DNA from 3 places in the Paenibacillus sp. BC26 genome. Region 2 is predicted to be linked to each of the others. Evidence: predicted binding sites of a transcription regulator. Region 2 holds the regulator's gene; each other region holds the start of a gene.
What was found. The regulator Rex, encoded in region 2, represses fermentation and respiration genes when NADH is low (regulators of the CRP and FNR family bind a similar motif). The targets are predictions, from matches to a motif close to TTGTGAAATATTTCACAA.
Positions count from the first base shown of each region.

Region 1: nadA (quinolinate synthase NadA) is a predicted target of Rex. The motif match lies at 5,090-5,107, and genes of this name have one in related genera.
Region 3: BM412_RS09100 (helical membrane plugin domain-containing protein) is a predicted target of Rex. The motif match lies at 4,771-4,788, and genes of this name have one in related genera.

Region 1 is NZ_FPAD01000008.1:18,071-25,068, reverse strand. Features, by position in the region: gene BM412_RS30525 (protein kinase domain-containing protein) at 1-560, shown strand, start outside; gene tilS (tRNA lysidine(34) synthetase TilS) at 590-2,038, shown strand; gene hpt (hypoxanthine phosphoribosyltransferase) at 2,091-2,630, shown strand; gene ftsH (ATP-dependent zinc metalloprotease FtsH) at 2,735-4,756, shown strand; gene nadA (quinolinate synthase NadA) at 5,135-6,073, shown strand; gene nadB (L-aspartate oxidase) at 6,115-6,998, shown strand, end outside.
Region 2 is NZ_FPAD01000001.1:3,123,600-3,130,597, forward strand. Features, by position in the region: gene BM412_RS13970 (3-hydroxyacyl-CoA dehydrogenase family protein) at 1-528, opposite strand, end outside; gene BM412_RS13975 (AAA family ATPase) at 663-2,183, opposite strand; gene BM412_RS13980 (hypothetical protein) at 2,176-2,712, opposite strand; gene BM412_RS13985 (cell wall elongation regulator TseB-like domain-containing protein) at 2,860-3,381, opposite strand; gene BM412_RS13990 (amidohydrolase) at 3,381-4,682, opposite strand; gene BM412_RS13995 (redox-sensing transcriptional repressor Rex) at 4,663-5,319, opposite strand; gene dinG (ATP-dependent DNA helicase DinG) at 5,316-6,998, opposite strand, start outside.
Region 3 is NZ_FPAD01000001.1:2,109,187-2,116,184, reverse strand. Features, by position in the region: gene BM412_RS09120 (LacI family DNA-binding transcriptional regulator) at 1-1,043, opposite strand, end outside; gene BM412_RS09115 (mannonate dehydratase) at 1,417-2,355, opposite strand; gene BM412_RS09110 (carboxymuconolactone decarboxylase family protein) at 2,708-3,049, opposite strand; gene BM412_RS09105 (NAD(P)/FAD-dependent oxidoreductase) at 3,122-4,300, opposite strand; gene BM412_RS09100 (helical membrane plugin domain-containing protein) at 4,320-4,742, opposite strand; gene BM412_RS09095 (carboxymuconolactone decarboxylase family protein) at 5,233-5,712, opposite strand; gene BM412_RS09090 (type 2 periplasmic-binding domain-containing protein) at 5,869-6,600, opposite strand; gene BM412_RS09085 (cell wall hydrolase) at 6,756-6,998, opposite strand, start outside.

The DNA.
Region 1 (6,998 bases), on a different contig from region 2:
CCTTTAACCTGCTTGGTAAATTAGCGGAGCTCAATGAAGCCGGCTGGACGTTCGGAGATTTAAAGGTAGGGAATGTCCTCGTCGGCGATTACGGTCGGCCGGAGCTCGTGGACTACGGCGGCGCTACTGCCTTCGGCAAAGGCGTGCGGCAGTTCACGGAGATCTACGACCGGGGCTACTGGAATGCGGGTACGCGTACGGCGGATGCGCAATACGATTTGTTCTCCTTCGCGGTGCTTTGCATCCAGCTGCATGAGAACCGCCGGCTTGCCCAGCTTTCAGCGGGACTGCTGCCGCAAACGCGAACGCCGGACGAGCTGGCGAAGCTCGCCGCGACCAGCGCGGCATTGAAGCCGCTCAGCGGCTGGCTGCGCAAGGCGCTCTACGGCGAGTTTGCAAGCGCCCGAGAAGCGGCTGCTGCCTGGCAGCAGTGGATGCATCGATCAGGCGCTGGGAAGTCCGTTTCCGCGCCGGCACCTCGCTGGATGAAGGGATTGTTCGCCGCTTCAGCGGCCGTGCTGGCCACTACGATCTATTGGCTGCTGCGCGGCGCATCATAAGAATACGCAACTTGGGAAGGATGAGGAAAGTGGATGATTGGCTAAGCGAGCTGTCCGCGCTAGCTCGGGAAGAGCAGCTGTGGCAGCCGGGGGAGACGGTCGTCGTGGCGGTATCCGGCGGACCGGATTCCATGGCTTTGCTCCATCTGCTCCATCGACTGTCCGGAGAAGAGCGGCTTACTTTGGTTGCCGCTCACGTGGACCATGGCTTTCGCGGCGAGGAATCGGCGAGGGAAGCTGAATCCGTGAGACAATACGCAGCGCTGCTCGGCATCCCTTGCGAAACGGCGCTTTTTAATTTGCCTGCTTATATAGAAGAAACAAGAATGAACGCGCAGGCGGCGGCCCGCGAGAAACGGTATGCCTTCTTGCATCAGGTCGCCCATACATACGGCGCTGCGCGCATTGCGCTCGCCCACCAGGCCGATGATCAAGCCGAAACGGTGCTGATGCGAGTGGTTCGCGGAACCGGGCCCGGAGGGCTTGCAGGAATTGCAATTCGGCGAAAAGAAAAAAACGTGGAACTTATTCGGCCGCTTTTGCGTACATACAAGGCAGACATCCTGCGTTACTGTGAACAGTGGGCGATCCCGTTCAGTCAAGATAGCAGCAATGGGCAGAAGTATTATTTTCGCAATGTGGTCCGCTTGGACGTTCTGCCTTACTTGGCTTCGTTTAACCCGCAGTTTTCCCAGTCGCTTGTCCGATTGGCGGAACTTGCATCGGCTGAAGACGATTGGCTGGAGCAAGAAACTAAGGCAATTTTTGAGCGCCATATCGCGCCTCACAGCGAAGGATGCCAATTGACCCGCAAAGCGCTGCTTGGCCTGCATGTCGCTTTACAAAGGAGATTGATTAAACTAATATTGAGTTATATTGGCTTGGAAACGGAAACCACTTCATTTGAAAGCGTAGAAACGATAAGGATTGCGGCCTCTGATGGCGCAGCTGCAACGTGGAGCTTCGATGTTGGCAGCGGTGTTCGATTTCTGCGTGAGTACGACAGCTTAGTATTTACCCGTGCGAATAAGGGGAGAATGACGCCCGAGCGCAGCGGATATGCTTATGTTGTGACCCGAGATGCGGTACGCCTGGCTTTGCCGGAGGCGGGAGCGGATTTGTCGCTTGAGGAATGGGCCGAGGTCGATGCGCCCAGACCGAATAATCGACATGAAGCCCTGTTTGATGCCGACTCGCTCGAATTCCCGCTGACGGTTCGAAATCGCCGTCCAGGTGACCGAATGCAAGTGCTTGGTTTAAATGGTACCAAAAAGGTACAAGATATGTTCGTTGATGAACGTGTCGCGCCCTCACGTCGTGAGGTGCTGCCGATCGTTGTCGACGCTAACGGAACCGTGCTTTGGATCCCGGGCATTCGAAGATCAAGACATGCTCAGGTGATGGAAACGACGAGCCGTGTTATCAGAATGATGATGCGGGTAAACCTCGACGCTTCCGCGCTGAACCAACTTGAATAAGATGCACTGATCCATTCATAGTATAGGCAAGAACCATTTAGGAGGGCCCGTGTTGCTGAACGACATTCAAGAAGTACTTTACGACGCAGACCAAATTCAGCAGAAAGTAAAAGAACTAGGCGATACCATTAGCCGCGAATTCGAGGGGCGTAATCCACTCGTTATCTGCGTACTTAAAGGCGCTTTTATTTTTATGGCTGACTTGGTTAAGACCATCACAATTCCGGTCGAACTCGACTTTATGGCGGTGTCCAGCTACGGACAATCGACCAAAACAAGCGGTGTTGTGAAAATTATCAAGGACCTTGACACGTCGGTGCAAGGCCGGGACGTACTCATTGTTGAAGATATTATCGACAGTGGACTTACGCTCAGCTACCTCATCGATGTGCTGGAGCGCCGCAATGCCAAGTCCATCACGCTTGTTACGCTGTTTGATAAGCCGGCAGGCCGCAAGGTGGAATTGGAAGCGGACTATAAAGGATTTGTATTGCCGGACGCATTTGTCGTCGGGTACGGGCTTGATTATGCGGAGCATTACCGCAACTTGCCGTTTATCGGCATTTTGAAGCCTGAGGTTTACGAGAAGTAAGGTTAAGTCAGTCCATGCAATCAGCCATGTACCGATGGCTCCCGCATGCGGGGGCTTATCGTGCAAGGTCATCTTATTTTTTGCGTCTTGAGAGGAGGTAGGGGATGAATCGGATCATCCGCAATACTGGCTTTTATTTGATTATTTTTTTGGTGACCGTCGGGATCTTCCAATTTATCAGCAGCCAAAATGACTCCACCACTGAAATCCGTTACGATCAATTTAGGCAGGAACTGGCTAATGACAATGTGAAGCAAGTTGAGCTTCAATTCGACGGCTACTCTTACTTGATCACCGGTGAGTACAAGAACAAACCGGAAAATTCGGATTCAGCCCAATTCTACACCCATTCCAGCGTTGAGGAATACGTCGTTAAAGAAGTAACCGACGCGCAGCTAAAAAACAAATTCGCAATGGAAGTTAAGCCGATGGAAGGACAGAGCATCTGGCTCACCTTCTTGACCTCAATCATTCCATTCGTGATCATCTTTATTTTGTTCTTCTTCCTGATCAATCAGGCGCAAGGCGGCGGCGGCAAAGTGATGAACTTTGGCAAGAGCCGTGCCAGATTGTACAACGAAGAGAAGAAACGCGTTACATTCGAGGATGTGGCAGGCGCCGACGAGGAGAAGCAAGAGCTTGTCGAGGTCGTCGAGTTCTTGAAGGATCCGCGTAAATTCGCAGCCGTAGGCGCTCGTATTCCGAAAGGGGTACTTCTTGTCGGCCCTCCGGGTACAGGTAAAACGTTGCTTGCTCGTGCAGTAGCAGGCGAAGCAGGCGTGCCGTTCTTCAGCATCTCCGGTTCGGACTTCGTTGAAATGTTCGTCGGTGTCGGTGCTTCCCGTGTTCGTGACTTGTTCGAGAATGCGAAGAAGAACGCACCATGTATTATCTTTATCGATGAAATCGATGCCGTTGGACGTCAGCGCGGCGCCGGTCTCGGCGGCGGACATGATGAGCGCGAACAAACGCTCAATCAGCTCCTCGTTGAAATGGACGGCTTCGGTGCAAACGAAGGCATCATTATCGTGGCGGCAACTAACCGTCCGGATATTCTCGATCCTGCCCTTCTTCGTCCAGGCCGTTTCGACCGTCAAATTACGGTTGACCGTCCGGATGTCAAAGGCCGTGAAGCCGTACTGAAAGTGCATGCGCGCAATAAGCCGCTTGCCAAAGACGTGAAACTCGATGTAATCGCGAAGCGGACAACGGGCTTTACCGGTGCGGATCTGGAGAACCTGCTTAACGAAGCAGCCCTTCTTGCCGCCCGCCGCAACAAGAAAGACATCGCGATGACCGAAGTGGACGAAGCGATTGACCGTGTTATCGTCGGTACCGAGAAACGCAGCCGCGTCATCAGTGACCGTGAGAAACGGATCGTGGCTTACCATGAAGCGGGCCATACGATTGCAGGCTATTTCCTAGAGCATGCGGATCAGGTTCACAAAGTTACGATTATCCCGCGCGGACGCGCAGGCGGATATGTCATCATGCTTCCTAAAGATGGCGACCGCATGCTGACGACGAAGCAGGAATTGCTCGATAAAGTAACCGGATTGCTGGCCGGCCGCGTAGCGGAAGAAATCTACATCGGCGAAATCGGCACAGGCGCATACAGCGATTTCAAATCAGCGACGAGCATTGTTCGTGCGATGATTATGGAATACGGCATGAGCGACAAGCTTGGACCGATGCAATTCGGCAGCAGCTCGCAAGGCCAAGTCTTCTTGGGCCGTGACATCGGACATGAGCAGAACTACTCCGATGCCATTGCTTATGAAATTGACCAAGAGATGCAGAGCTTCATTCAAGACTGCTATGCTCGTGCGAAGAAGCTTCTTACGGAGAAGAGCAAGGAAATGCATCTTATTGCACAAACGCTCCTTACCGAAGAAACGTTGGAAATTGAGCAAATCAAGCGTCTGATCGAAAGCGGTACAGCAGAAGGCGGCGAAGGCGAAGGCAGTTCAAACATCGTTTCCGCAGAGCCGAAAGCAGAGCCGATTATCGATACGATTGGCGGCGTGAAGGTTCGCATTGGCTCGAAAGAGGCAGGCGAAGTGGCACCTCCGATTGATCCGGACAACAGAGAAAACGACGACGACGACGGTACGCCGAAGTCCTAGTGAAATAGTAGTCGATAGTCCACAAAGGCTGTCCGTTTGCAGGCAACTGCGCGGGCAGCCTTTTTTGCGAAAGGGCGCTTTAGCGCTATAGTCGGAGGACGAGTAAGCTTGGAGGCTTCGTGACTTCCTTACTTACGAAAACCTTCCGTAGATCGGTTAAAACGGCCTCTTTTGTCTGTTGACAGCGTACACTACCTTGTGTAAATTTAAGGTTAATCCCTTGTAAAGGCTCTTGCGAATCAAGCGGCTTATGACGTGGGCATGATAAGGAATATGAAATACACAGCGGAATAAGGGCATTTTCGATAAATCAGGGTGAACGAACAGCCAAGTTTGTGCATCAGTTCACAAAGTTAGTGAAAAGAGGGGAATTTAGCTATGGAAGCATTGGCTCTCGAAAGGAAAGCGGAACAAAACCGCGAACTACGGGAACGATTGTTGCAATTGAAGAAAGAGCGTAACGCCATTATACTTGCGCATTATTATCAGCGTGATGAAATTCAAGAAGTGGCTGATTTCCGCGGAGACTCCTTCCTGCTGGCGCAGAAGGCTGCGGAAACAGACGCAGATGTAATCGTGTTTTGCGGCGTTCATTTTATGGGCGAAAGCGCTAAAATTCTGGCGCCGAACAAGACGGTCATCATTCCCGATGAGCGTGCCGGCTGTCCGATGGCTGACATGGTCAACGTCGACGGCTTGCGGAAGCTGAAAGCTCAGCATCCGAATGCGAAAGTCGTGACTTATATTAACTCCTCCGCCGAGATCAAAGCAGAGACTGATATTTGCTGTACATCAGCTAATGCCGTGCGTGTTGTGAATTCGGTCGATTCCGATGAAATTATTTGGGTACCGGATAAAAACCTTGGCCATTACGTGCAGCAAAAGACGGACAAAAAAATGATCATCTGGGAAGGCTACTGCAACACGCATGACATGCTGACCGTCAAAGATGTAGAAGAGATGAAAGCGAAATACCCGAACGCGCAGTTCGTCGTTCACCCTGAATGTCGTCCTGAAGTAGTAGCGCTTGGCGATTTCGTCGGCAGTACAACCGCTATTATCAAATATTGTAAAGAATCGGATTGCCAAGAATTTATCGTCGGAACCGAGGATGGCACAGGGTATCAGCTGCGTCTGGACAGCCCGAACAAGACCTTCCATTTCGCAACGAAATACTTGGTTTGCCCGAACATGAAAGTTAACAACCTGAAGAAGCTTGTTAAATGTCTGGAAACGATGCAGCCGCAAATTTACGTACCGGAGCAGGTTGCCAATCAAGCCCGTCTATCCCTGGAGCGCATGTTACAAGTGAAGTAGCATGCGCTACTCTCTTTCCATGAGAAAGGAAAGTTGCACTTATGATTCCACGTTATCTCGTAGATGTTGAACTCGAAGGGCTTCCAGTCATTCATAAAGATGTCATTGTTATCGGGGCCGGCATTGCCGGTCTTTTTACCGCAATTAAAGCCAGTGAAACGAATGATGTGCTCATGATTACGAAGAAGTCGCTGATGGACAGCAATACGCGTTATGCCCAGGGCGGCATCGCAGCCGTTATTTCCGAGGACGACTCCCCGGCTTATCACCGTCAGGATACGCTTATTGCCGGAGCCGGGCTTTGTTCGCATGAAGCTGTCGATGTGCTCGTGCATGAAGGTACGAAAGGCGTAGAGGACTTGGTCCGGATGGGTACGCAGTTTGACCAAGAGAACGGCGAGTTTGCGCTCACCAAGGAAGGTGCGCACAGTCAGCGTCGTATTTTGCATGCCAACGGGGATGCGACCGGTTTCGAAATCGTGCGTGCCTTGTCGGAGAAAGCGATTGCGAATCCGCGCATTGAGGTTTGGGATGACCATTTTGTCATTGATCTGATTACCGATGACGGTGTTTGCGTAGGCGCGTTGGTGCAGAAGCCGGATGGGCAGCGACTGTTCGTGCGCGGCAAAGCAACGATTCTTTGCTCCGGCGGAGCAGGGCAGCTGTATCGTTATACGACCAATCCAGAAGTGGCTACCGGAGACGGCATTGCAATGGCTTATCGTGCAGGTGCTTACATACAAGACGTGGAGTTTATTCAATTTCATCCGACATCGCTTTGTTACCCGGGCGCGCCTAGGTTTCTGATATCGGAAGCAGTGCGCGGCGAAGGGGCGGTACTGCGTAACATTCGCGGTGAGCGGTTTATGGAGAAATACCATGAGCAGCTTGAGCTGGCTCCTCGGGATGTCGTGGCGCGGGCGAT
Region 2 (6,998 bases):
TATCGTTTCCTCAACAAAATGTTTGGTTAGCTCGAAGGTTTCATCTGAGGTTCTAAGACCGCGCACGATTTCTACCAAATCCGTCTTGCTGACCGGATAAACGAAATGCATGCCGATTACGCGCTCCGGATGATGGGTCACACTCGCAAGCTCCGTTAAGCTTAGTGTTGACGTATTGCTCGCCAGAATAACCTGCGGCTCGCAAATTTGGTCCAGCTGTTTGAAGATGTCCAGCTTGCTGTCCAAATCCTCCGTAATCGTTTCAATAACAAGCTCGCATTCGGCCAAATCCGAGAGCTCCGCCATGGGATGAATCCGGTTCATGACCAGCTTCTTCTCCGCTGACGTAAGCGCCCATCGCTCCATCTGCTTGTCTAAGCTTTGTTCAATCATGCAGATCGCATGACTGAGCCGTGTTTGGTCCCGTTCTACCATGTAGACCTCAAGACCGTTAAAGGCCAGCATTTCACAAATGCCCTGCCCCATCGTACCGGCGCCAACGACGCCTGCTTTACGTACCGCTGTCAACTTTCACACCTCCATAGTTCTGTGTCTATTATACATTTTTTTAAACCAAGAAGAAACGACTCTCGCCGTCCGTTGAAGGTGCGGGAGAAGTCAAATAAGAAGGCGGAGTGGCTCCGCCTTCTTCGTCATAACCGTTATTGCGCTGCAAGCAGCTGTTCTTCCGGAACCGCATTTCCAAGCAAGGAACGGAAGCGGTCGCCGCTTAACGTTTCTTCAGTAGTCAGAACGCTAAGCGAGGACGTAAACACTTCACGATTACTCTCGAGCATACGCTTCACGCGTTCCATAAGCTCATTCAAGATACGGCCGTTCACATCGGCCCACTTGTCAGGCGTCATCATCGAGCCGTCGATAATGCCAAGGTCGGTAAGACCTGATTCCACCATCGAACGAACGATGCTCATCGCTTGATCGAAATCACCTCTGGAGCCGGTACTGCGTCCGCCGTAAAACATCTCTTCCGCGGCAGCTCCGCCAAGCGCGATCATAATCTGACCTTCCAAGAATGGTTTTGTATACAAGTATTTATCCTGCTGCGGGTTGTGACGCACGTACCCCAGCGCCTGTCCCCTAGGCAGCAGCGCTACCTGGGATACACTGCCCGGACGAATAAGCTCTGCCGCAATCGCATGGCCCAATTCGTGCAACGCCACCCGTTCACGCTCTTCGTGCGTCGCTTCGCGATCCGTGCGTTCACCCATCATCACTTTATCAATGGCCATGGATAGATGACGTTGGCTGATCACTTCGCCTTCTTCACGCATCGCATAGATGGCAGCTTCGTTCATGACGCTCTCCAGCTGCGCGCCGGAGAAACCAAAGGACTCCTCCGCAATTTTATCGAGGTTTACTTCCTCGCTATGAAGCGGTTTGTTCTGCGCGTGAATATTGAGAATATGCGCGCGGCCTTTCTTATCCGGCAAATCAACCGCGATATGACGGTCGAATCGGCCAGGACGAAGCAGTGCGCTATCCAGCATTTCCTTGCGGTTCGTCGCGCCGATCAGCAGAATGCGCGGCGTATCGGACGTATGAATGCCGTCAAGCTCAGTTAAGAGCTGATTCAATGTCTGATCATATTCGCGCTGCTGGCCGCCATCACGTTTTCCACCGATAACATCGATCTCATCAATGAAAATTACCGCACTTTCCTTATTCTGTTTGGCCGCCTTCTGGCGCGCTTCCTTGAACAACTCACGAATGCGGCTTGCGCCGACACCGACGTACATTTCAACGAATTCAGAGCCGGATGCGGCCACGTAGACCGAATCCGTATAATGGGCTGCCGCCTTCGCCAGCAGCGTTTTTCCTGTTCCCGGAGGACCTGTCAGCAAGATGCCCTTAAGCGGTCGAATGCCGAACTTCGAAATTTGATCCACGTGAATCAGAAAATCAAGCGCTTCGACAAGCTCTTGTTTCGCCCGGTCCTGTCCGCCGATTTGATCGAACGAGAGCGGCTTTGGCGGTCTGGCTTTCCCTCTGCTTCCGCCGCCTACCGTTGCCAGATTACCGCGCGTCTTCGCCATGAACAGCAAACCGCCGACAATCACGGCAAGCAAGACGAGCGGAATCGTGTTCACGCCAACGAAAAACTGCAGAAATAAGATAAAGATCGGCACGAAGCCGATCGCCATTTCTTTCCCATACTTAAACATTCGGCCACGCTCCCAACGTATTTGGCGTACGAGGCAGTACGATATGCTTCTCGGATTTGCTGTCTTTCAATGTGATATAAACATTCACATCGTCCATCTCAGATTGCGCGGTAACGCCCGCGAACTTGTTCTGGACTTGCTTCAAGGTTGCCGGAATATCCGCATAATTGCGATGCTCCATGGCTTGCGCGATATCAAAGAGCATCGAGGACCAAACCTCATCGAGCTCCTTCGACGTGTTGTCATGACGGAAATCAAGCTTCAGGTCACGATTGCCGATCACGTCGTCGCCTTTCGTTGCAATCGTATCATAAACGTCCCGCAGACTTGCTTCGCGGTCCAGCTTTAAATCTATCGTAACGGAACTGCGATCTATAATTGGCTTTCCTTCTATAACGCCTGGAGTTTCAGCAACGATTCGTTCAAGCGGTTCAATCGTCGCCACATTACGGTGTATATACCAGCCGCCAACTAACAATCCGGCGGAAATAACAGCCGTTAGAATGGCTGGAAGCAAACGTATTTTCATAGCAAAAAGCCCCCTTCATCGAACAATTTGCGCTGCACTTTCGTCTATCACTTGCTGCTATACGAAAGTATATCACAACCTGCTGATGCAGAGAGCGTGTAATAAAAGGGAACTATGGTCGAACTTTCTGACGGTTTATCGGCTTTGTTACCTGGCAGGCAGCTTATACGTAATCAGGAAGACGCCATCGCGGAAGCGATAGAACTCGTAATAATGATTCGTAACGCCGGCTTGATCACGGGAATAGAAGATTTCCCATACCGGCTGACCGCCGAACAAGCCGAGCTTCAAATGAGAGATGTCGGCGTCCGGCTTGCCAAGCAGAAACCGTTCCTTAATATCGGCTTTAGCAAGGCCTTCATCCGCTCGCAGCGTAATGGATTCATTTTGCTTCAACCATACATATGTAGCGTCGCCGTTATGGTCCTTCCCTTTCACGATCCAGACCGGTTCATCCCATACATAATGATAAGAGCTGTCTACGCTGCTGAGACTTCCTCGATCCTTCGCTTCCGCTTCCGCAGCTTGTTCTTCACGCCAAACAGGTGATTGCACAGACCGATAATACCAATTCAGCGCAACCAAGATAAGAATAATCAAGGCAGCGCTAAGTGTTATCCATCGGCCTGCTGACATGACCGGCGGTCTTTTGCGTCGATTGGCGCGCATTAGCTCGAGAGCAGCCTTTCGAAGCAGCGCTGCGCCTCAGCGCGAATTTGCGCTTCGTCCAGGAAGACGCACTCGCCTTGCTTCACCACTTGAACACCATCAACCCAAACGTGAACAACGTCACGGCCGGAACCGGAATAGACCAGATGGGAGACAATTTCAGTTTGAGGATAGAAATGCGGCTGTTCGATATTCAGAGCGATGAAGTCAGCCTTCATGCCCGGTTTAAGTGCGCCCAGGCGCTCTTCTTGCCAGATTGCGCGCGCACCGTATACGGTACCGAGCTTAAGTGCTTCCCAAGCCGGAATCGCAGTTGGGTCGCCGGAGATTCCTTTGTGAATAAGTGCAGCCAAACGAATTTCATCAAACAGGTCCAAATTGTTATTGCTTGCCGCACTGTCCGTACCCAGAGATACGGTTACGCCGGCTTTGAGCAAATCGGGTACTCGGGCAATTCCGCTCGCAAGCTTCAAGTTGCTTGCAGGGTTGTGGGAAACACTTACGCCACGCTCGGCAAGAAGGGCAATCTCTTCATCGTTTAGATGAACCGCATGCGCGACCAAAGCCGGGCGGGAGAAGAAACCAAGCTTGTCCAGGTGCTCAACCGGACGGCAGCCGTAATCATTGACGTTGAACTGCACTTCCGCAGCCGTTTCCGACATATGCGTATGTAGCGGCAGATCCAATTCATTCGCAGCCTCAACGATACGTGCGATATAATTGGGCGGGCATGTGTACGGAGCATGCGGCGAAAGCATCGTACGAATGCGGCCATTTGCTCGTCCATTCCACTCTTGCGCGAATTGCTTCGCTTCGTCCAGCTTCGCCGTTTGCACATCCGGCGGGCAAAGTCCAATGACACCGCGCGTAAGCAGTCCGCGCATACCGGATTGCTCTACAACACCGGCTACGATATGCATCCGATCATACATGTCGACGAACGTTGTCGTTCCGGATTTCAGCATCTCGGCGACGGCAAGGGCCGTTCCCCAGCGCGCATCCTCGTCCGTATATTTGCCTTCCATCGGCCACATCTTCTGCTCGAGCCATACTTGCAGCGCTTCGTCATCGGAATACCCGCGAAGCAAGGACATCGCAGCATGTCCGTGTGTATTAATCAAACCAGGCATGAACACAAGCCCTTGGCCATCTATACGTTCGGCCCCAGCGGGTGCCGGATCCGGAGCCAGCTCATCCAGATATAGTATTGTATCGCCTTCTACGACCATATGGCCTTTCACTACGGGACGCTCCTCGTCCATTGTGACAAACGTTCCGTTCTCAATCCACAACCGTTTCATTCTCGTCGACCCCTTCTTCATCCAAGTAATACGCTAAGCTCAGCAGCTCAGTGGTGAAATTCGCATAATGGATTCGTACATGCTCCTGAACTCTGAGAATGGTTGGCGCAAAATTCAAGATGCCATCGACACCGGCCTCCACGAATTTATCCGCCACATTCTGCGCTTCAATTGCAGGTACTGTAATGATCCCTATGCGGATGTTGCACGCAGCGACCGTTTCCTTCAGCTTATCCATCGGCAATACCGTCAACCCGTTAATGGAGGCACCAACCATAGAAGGATGAACATCGAAGACTGCCGTAATTTTCATATTATCCTTCAAATACGTATTATAGTTGCACAGTGCTCGGCCTAAGTTGCCGGCACCGACCAACCCTACATTCAGCGGCTGGTCCAGTTTTAGAATTTGACGGATTTTCTCGATGAGATAAGTGACGTCATAGCCGATCCCTTTTCGGCCGAAATCGCCGAAGTATGCGAGATCCTTTCTGATTTGTGCCGGATTCAGATCCAGCTTGTTGCCAAGATCTTGTGATGAAACCGTCTGGACATCCCGCATGTTCAGATCGTTCAAGACCTGCAGGTAAACCGGAAGTCTGCGAACGACCGCCTCGGATATTTTCATCGGCTTCATTTCTCCACCTCTTCTTCACTTGGACTTGGACTTGGTGCAAGCCATTCCCGTATCCGCGGCACAATCTGCTCTAAATGCATATGCTCGATCTTCGGCCCCGGCAAGGAATATAGAAAATATTTGCCGTAATACGTATCGATCACTCTTGTATCGTAGATAAGAACGATGCCGCGGTCCTTGCCGGTCCGAACAAGACGGCCAAAGCCTTGCTTAAAGCGGATTACCGCTTGCGGGATGGAAAGCTTCATAAACGGATTCTGCTTCTGCTCCTGCAGCAATTCAGACTTCGCTTCTACGAGCGGATGGTTTGGCGGCTGGAAAGGCAGTCTCACGATGGCCAGACAAGTCAGCGCATCCCCTGGAATGTCTACGCCTTCCCAGAAGCTGCTTGTTCCAAGAAGAACAGAAGCTTGCTGCTGTTGGAATCTCCGTGTAAGTTTGCTTCGATTGCTGCTGTCAATACCCTGTCCCAGAACGTGAATGCCGCTCATCGCCAGCGCTTCCTTGAGCGGATCATATACCTGCTTGAGCATCCGATAGGACGTAAACAGAACGAGCATACGACCGTTTGTCTCGATCGCCGCCTCTGTCAGTGATTTCACCAGCATGTCATTGAACTGAGGATCACCGGCAGCTCCTTTCAGTACAGGAAAGTTTCGCGGAATAATAACCAGCGCTTGTTCCCTGTAATTGAACGGTGACGGCAGCTGAACCGTCTTCAGGCGACCCTGCTCCTCATCTTGCGTCAGACCTAACTGCTCGCATGCATATTGAAATGATTTCTGAACGGATAAGGTCGCGGAAGTGAGAATAACGCTTTTCTTGATATCGAAGAAATAAGTCCGCAGCTGGCTGCTCACATCGGCAGGTACAGCATATAGCTGAATCGATTTCGCTCTGGAATTGCTGTTGGCTTCCAGCCAATATACCATATCTGTCTTATCGGCTTTCATGAATTGGCGCAGATCATCTCGAGCCCGGGACAGATCCTTGATAGTACCGCTTAAATCTGTCACCAGCGCGGCGATGCCCGGATCATCGATCTCTTCTTTGATAGCTGCAAACACTTTATCAAGAGGACGGATGATTTGGCTTAAGTATCCGTTAATCGCTTCCTCAATGAGCTGTGCATCCGACCAATAATCCGGCAGCTTACCGCTGCGGAGTCTAAGCACGAATTGCCCGGTTTCGCCGTTTGAGGCATCCCCTGAGCTCTTCGTTCCGGAAGCCCCGTTACCCATCAGCGTGTATAACATTTCAAACAAGCGATCCCATTCATCGCGCAAGTCACCGAATACCGGAACAACTTCATCGATTTCCTCGCGCCATTTCTGCGTTTTCTCGACATCTTCATTCGCGAGTCTGCTCTTAAGTGCTATCAATTGACCATTGCGCGCATCTTTGCAGAGTCTTAGGACAGGATGCTGAACGGAATAATATGAAACCTGTGTTCCCAGATGTTTACCCGCAACTTCTTCCAGATGATGCGCCTCATCGAGGATGAGATGCTCGTAACCGGGAAGCAAGCGATGGTCAGCTCTTATATCCGTAAAGAGCATGGAATGGTTCGTGATGACGACATCCGCAATGTTCGCTTCTTGCTTCGCCCGGTGATAGTAGCACCGTTTGAACCACGGACAGGCGCGATTGAGACAGGAATCGGTGTCACTTGCAACCGT
Region 3 (6,998 bases), 1.0 Mb from region 2:
GTTGACTGTCTGATGATCAACCGGGGAATCAACTGCTTGGGTTGTGCAATGTTTGGTTCCTGCCGAATCAATTGGTCCAAGAGCCGGACGGCCTGTGTGCCCATCTCCCCTGTATCTACTTTGACTGTCGTCAAGGACGGCGCGAACATTGTCGCGAAATCCACGTCATCGAATCCAATCACGGAGACTTGCTCGGGAATACGAACCGACTTCTCCATTAGAAATTTCATCGCGCCCATTGCGAGCATATCGTTTGTGGCGAAGAGCGCCGTGTACCCGTCTTCTATAAATGGCTTCCATTGACAGCCCATGATCTCGTACCCTTCTTCAAAGGTCGAAGTGGATGCGGAATGAATCGCCGCATCGGATTCTTGAATACCCGTCTGCGTGATATAAGTCATAAATCCCTTTAAGCGCAAATGATGACTTCGATGACTTTGCGGGCCAGCGATGACGAATATTCGTTTATGTCCGGTTTGCGTCAAATGCTCGGCAACCATCCTGCCGCCTTCTTCGTCATGGTTCACGATATGGATAACGCCATCGACGTCCGTCGACCCATTCACCATGACGAATGGGATACCGAAGTTCGTGATATGATCAATGACATTTTGCTGCAGTCTGCTGATCAGAATGAGCCCATCCACCCGTTTCTCGATCATGAAGTCGGCCGAACGATACGACATATCATGATCCGTTGTAACGAAAATCGAGTAGTTCAACTTCGCCGATTCCAACATGACGGCGTCGACGATTTTCCCATAGAACGGATGTGATGCAATTGGATGATCTCGTCTGTACAAGAGCAGCCCAATGTTATGCGTCCTTTGCGACACCATAGCCCTTGCGACTGCATTGGGTTTATATTGCAATTCCTCAATGAGCCCATGCACCTTGTCGCGCGCTTCCTGGCTGGAATATCCATTCCCGGAAATAATCCTCGACACGGTGGATTTAGACACTCCGGCACGCCGGGCGATTTCTTTGATGGTCGGATTGTCCACGCTGCACTCCCTTTCACTGCTGTGAGACCGTTCCCACATGGGAACGTTCCCATGTATATAGATTAATGAGCAGATGTTTTTACTGCGTTAAACCGAGCCTAAGGAATTGTAAATCTAGCGCTATAAATGTCCAAGAAAATGTAAAAACCACCGAACACTATCAAGATTTCGGTGGTTTTGTGTAAAATGTAAATTTAGTTATAAATCCGGGTACTCACTTCGAAGTTAGGATGCCGGTCATGCGTCTGTAGATAAAATAAAAGCTGCCCGGGATTCCGCGGCAGCTTTTGTTAGGCTGGTTTCTCATAGTTCCTATTCTATTTTTCCCCAAGCAATGGTCCCGTGCTTCGACTAGTTTACCACACTATTATTGGGAGAGGTGATTTCTCAATCTTTCATCTGTTGCTTCCCTCTATTCCAGAAGCTCCAACGCATTCAACAAACCTTGCATATAGCCCACGGCATGCGCGCGTGCGCGATGTCCCCATGCAGAATCATTAATGACATGGGGTACGTGATCGTCCATTAAGAAACCGGTGAACCCGGATCGTTTGAGCTCCCGCAACACTTCTGCCGGATGATAGTTTCCTTCTCCCAGGAAGCACTCTTGGAACTTCGGCATAGTGCCCTGCACGTCGCGAAAATGCACATAACAAATTTTATTGCTCGGGCCGAAATGCTGAATCATTTCCATGACATTCGCAGCTCCGTAGACCATCTCCGAACAGCAGCCCAGGCACAAATTCAATCCCCATGCATCGCTATTCGCCAACGCCTCCGCTTTCTTGAAGTTCTCCACTTTATAAAAAATTCTGGCCGTTCCGTCAAGCATGGCAACCGGCGGGTCGTCCGGATGCAGCGCAAGCCGCACACCTGATTGTTCAGCGACAGGAATCACGGCTTTTAGGAAATAAGCGTAGTTCTCCCACATGACTGCTTCGTCAGGTATTCGCACTTCTCGATTTGCAGCATACTTAACCTGGTTGATGCCATTGGCCGCAACGGCAAGATCGAAAGCTGTACACATGGCTCCGCCCCGGCCCGGCTCAGAAGAAGTCCGCCAAACGAAATTAGGCATGAAGTGATGGCCGAGGATTGGAATCCCAACACTCCCCATATGACGGATTATCGTGCAATAGTTCTCGATCTGCTCGTCCCTGCCGGGCAAACCGAGCATAATTTTGTCGTAGAAACGAATGGGAACATTTTCAATGGATTCCAAGAACAATCCGTTGTCTTCGCAAGTTTTCTTTAAAGCATATAAATCCTCGTACGCCCAACAGGATTCTCCGGGTAGATTCGGGGTGTTAAGCTGCATACTCGTTACACCTAATTGCTTGGCAAAAGTCATTGTTTCAGGAGTCAGCTCTTGCATTTGTCCTAAGGCAATCCGCATGTTTTGCTTCACACTTACTCACCGTCCAAGTCCAAATTTTAACTCACATTATTACAGTGTACGAGCAGCGGCGAGCGTTATGTCTATCAAGCAGATCACTTCCGTCTCGCCTACTCCGGGGATGTAACCGGTTGGCTGTAACACCATAATAAGACAAGTTATTTTACTTGGATAGGTGGAAAGTTTATTGTTACTCTGAAACCCGAGTCAGGCGTCCCGTTTCAGTCTTAAAGGCTACGTTAATCCGGTCCCATCCGTTGACTGACACGATCAAGAAACTGAGGTCCGAGATTTCTTGTTCGGAAAATTACTCTCGAACATCATCATATACTTCGATAGGAACGCCATCTTCAGGTAAATGAGTCAGAATTTCGGTCCATGTCAGAGCAGCACATTCCCGTGGAGTAAATAAAGCCGATTCCCGCCATGTTGCAACTTGATTCATGCGAAGCTCGCTCTCACCATGCTTCTTTGCTTGTGTGATGTGCAATCCCAGGCAAAACTCACATCCGTTTAATTGCGAAGTCCTGATCGAAACGAGATCGATTAATTTCGCATCCATCGTGCTTTCCCCCAAGGCATGGGTGAAAGCCAAGAACTTTTTGAAGAGGTTGGGTGATTGCTGAGCGAAATTCACACGTTGTGACATAGCTGCTGTGCCTCTCTTTACGGAAGTTTTTTGATTAGAAGATGTGACGAGTCCAACAACCGATAACCGAGCTTAGTAAGCCAGTAAGGATAATCCTTTGATATGCGTCAAGTAGCGAACATCGCTCGCTTTTTTCATCAAGGTTGCCGGCAATCCTTTTAATTCGATGCCGCTTTCGCCAATTATTCCAATGCCGTCCTTGCGCCCTAAGCTGGCGAGCGAACCGGAATTGACCGGCTCGAACGCAGCCATTTTGGTGCCATTAAAATATGCATGCAGGTTCTCACCGACATGCTCGCCCATTTGCCAGGCCAACTGGGCGGTCGGCGGATACGGTTGGCCGTCCGGCCCGAAGACGACGGCGCAGTCTCCGGCAAGGAATACATCCGAATGCGAGACAGATTGCAAGAATTCGTTGACCGTCGCACGGCCGCGATTGACTTCAATTCCGCAGTTCGCTACGAGCGAATTGCCTTGCACGCCGCCTGTCCATATGAAGGTGCCCGTTTCAATAGCCCTGCCGTCGCTCAGGCTGACCGTCGATCCATTCACTTCCGTAATCGTAAGTCCCGTCAGAAATTGAACGCGGCGAGCTTCAAGGCTCGTTACCGCACGCTCGATCAGGTCCGAAGAGAAGGTGGAGAGAACGGTTGATCTCGCTTCGACCAGGAACATGGACACTTCAGTAAAGTCGACGCCATGCGTGCGGCAGATGCCCGGCAGTTCGTCTGCCAACTCGCCAACGAGTTCGACGCCTGTCAGGCCGCCGCCGCCGATGACGAAAGTCGCATCCGCTTTGTTTTTCGACTTCGCATACGCAGCGATTCGTCCATGAACATGAGCGAAAATCCGCTTCGCGTCGTCGACCGATTTCAGCGTCAAGCTATTCTCCTGCAATCCTCGAATACCGAAGTAGTTCGTTTCGCTGCCGAGCGCAAGCACAAGCGCGTCGTAAGCGATTGAAGTGCCATTGTTCAGAATAACTTGGCGGCCATCCGGATCAATCTTGGACACGGTGCCGATCTTAAGGTCGATATTTTTGCCTTTGAATAACTTTGCGAGCGGCAAAGCGACGGCTTTCTCCGCGATGTTGCCTGCCGCCAGACGATGAAGTTCCGTAATAATTTGATGCGTTTCATACCGATTAATGACAGTAATCGCTGCTTCCTCCGCCGTGAATTGCTCGCGAGCGGAAAGCGCGCTGAGAAGTCCGCCGTAACCTGCACCCAAAATTACGATCTGCTTGCTCATGTCCCCATCTCCCTATTTATTATTTTCTTCTTTCGCCGAGTACATCCAAGTATGCTTTACTGAAGCGCAGCACCCGTTGAAGCTCAGGGTCTTTGAACATTCTCAGCATACCGAACAAGCCGATCTTGGACGTGTCTTGCTCCATGCGATTTCCGGCTTCGATGGCTGCCGACGCGTAATGCTTCGCTTTTTGTTCAATAGGCTTCACTACTTCCTTGACTGCGCCTACCGTGTCCTGAATCAACACACGGTCTCCCGCTACTTTCGTTGCCAAATCATATGTTTTCGTAAGCAGCGTCGTCATCTCGACGAGCTTTGGCAAGTTTTGAACCAGAATCTCCAAAGCCTCTTCTACTTCCGGCTTCAACAATTGATCTAATACGTCAGCCTGCTCGGCATTCAAATCGGATTCGTTTGGTGTAGGAATGGCTGTTTCCACCATGTCAATTCTCCTCCTTTAGTCTCCACGTACGTGAAAAACTTCACAATATGGCGCGTGGAATGAACCGCAAGGAAACAAGTCCGCAATGTCGGCTTTGAAATCATTCCTTGTTGTCCCCTCCATGTTTCTATAAATAAGACGATTGTAGACGGCAATGTGTGACATGCTTCAAGCAGGAGAATGAAGCGTAAAAACTTTAACGGTTGCCAGCGAGGCTAATTTGTAATAATAAGCGCTTTTACAAGGCTAACGGTTGTGACAGACGTTATTTGCAGCTAATTGGTCCATTTCCAGTGGAAACCGATTAAATAAGCTCGCTGGCAACCGTTAGCTTATACAAAGGGGCTATTTAGGCCAAATAACGGCTGCCATAACCGTTAGAGTTCGAATGAGACTAAGATCGACGCGTAATATCACCGAAATTTTCTAGACACACTGAAAGAACCCTATATAGGGTTCTTTGTTTGGTACATAGCTTCGCATTCTTTGGTTAGCTTAATCCTGCTTTCGTCAGTCCGTATGCTTCGTCGGCTGAACCCGGTACACTCTTGAAGCCGATGCTTATGCGATTCCAAGCATTAATGGCCATGATCGAGAAGGTCAGATCCGATAGTTCTTTGTCCGATAAATGTTCACGAACCTGGTTATATACCTCGTCACTCACGCCATGTTCAGGCAGCTTCGTCAGAATCTCGGTCCATTCCAGCGCTGCGCGCTCTCGCGGACTAAACAGCGTCGATTCCCGCCAAATGGGAAGGTGATAGAGACGAAGCTCTCTTTCGCCATGTATCTTGGCTTCCTTGGAGTGCATGTCCACGCAGAATCCGCACCCGTTCATTTGCGAAGCTCGGAGGTGAATCAGATCGAGGATGCTTTTCTCAATCGCACTATCCTTCTCTGCGCCGCTAAGCGCTATAAGCCTTTTGAAAAACTCCGGCGATTGCTGCATATAATTCACCCGTTGTGTCATACCTGTAACCCTCTTTTCGAATGGTAATGGAAGTTATCAGAACGAACTTTGTATATCGCTCGAAGCCGTCCCTCTCCTGCTTTATAATTCGCAACTCCCATCGGTTTAATTCTCAACATGATCAAGATTGGGCCAAGTCGCAGCCGGGATTGGCAGCTACTCGTTGAGCATCAAATTCACTTTATTTTGCAAGAGCCTCGCTACATCCTCTGCCGACTTCTGACCGCTAAAGAAAGACTCCGATTCCTGATAAATCATTTCTTGCAGATCCAAATCAGATGGTGTGAAATTCCAGTGATTCGCATGCATGAGCGAGCTTTTTAACTGATCCGGCATGCCTTTCTTCATCGTCACCTCGGTATCAAATTCTGTCCTGAGCTTGCCGGCGTTTGCAATTTTTTGCGCCATCAAATCATAGGCATTCTGGTTAATCGGAAAGCCATGCTTGGTATTCGAAACGGAAGCCGACTGTTCTTGGTCTTCCATCAGAAACTGTAGAAAATCCCAAGCTGCCTGCTGATGTACAGTATTCGCATTAATGCCTACTGTGCCAAACGTCGTGAAATAGCCTAAAACTTCATCCAAATCTTTACCGGAAGATGGTGTCGCTAGCAGGTCTATATCCACATTTGGATGCAGCATTTCGTATTTTTTGACTGCAGCTTTCATTTGATCGCTTAAATAATAAGTCGCGAACGACAGATGGACAGGGCTTGAATCGTTTTCATTCTGTGATGGCTGCTGTTCTTGTGATGCATTCATGGTTGGGGGCGAAGCGGATTCATTGGTTGTACCGCTAGTCTTCGGTGTCTCACTAATGGCCTGGTTATTACTGCAAGCTGAAAGTACTGCCGCCGTACTTACCATGATCCAAACAAGCTTCTTCATACGCTCTTCCTCGTTTCTAAATGAATGTGTGCTGGATAGGTTACTTTCACACTATAGAAGTGAAATGTGTCCAAATTCTCTTCCATATGTCTACAAAATGTCTTCATTTCGCAAAAAAAAGAAAAGCCCGTTCCCGGACTTTTCTTCCCTGACATTTAAAAAGTATTGTATATGTTCTCACATTCTTGCCCTGTCGGTTCATAAAAGCAATGCTTCTTCCATCGACCTGCGAACGGCTGATTATACCAAGTTGGCGGGCATGGGCCCGGATTGTCGAACGATCCCGGACGGAAATACCAGAGTGAGAATTTACCCGGCCAGTTCCGCTCCCCGTTCACTGCCCGTTGCGCCAGGCGGCGTTCCCTCTCTCTTGCACCTTGATAATACAAGCCATGCTG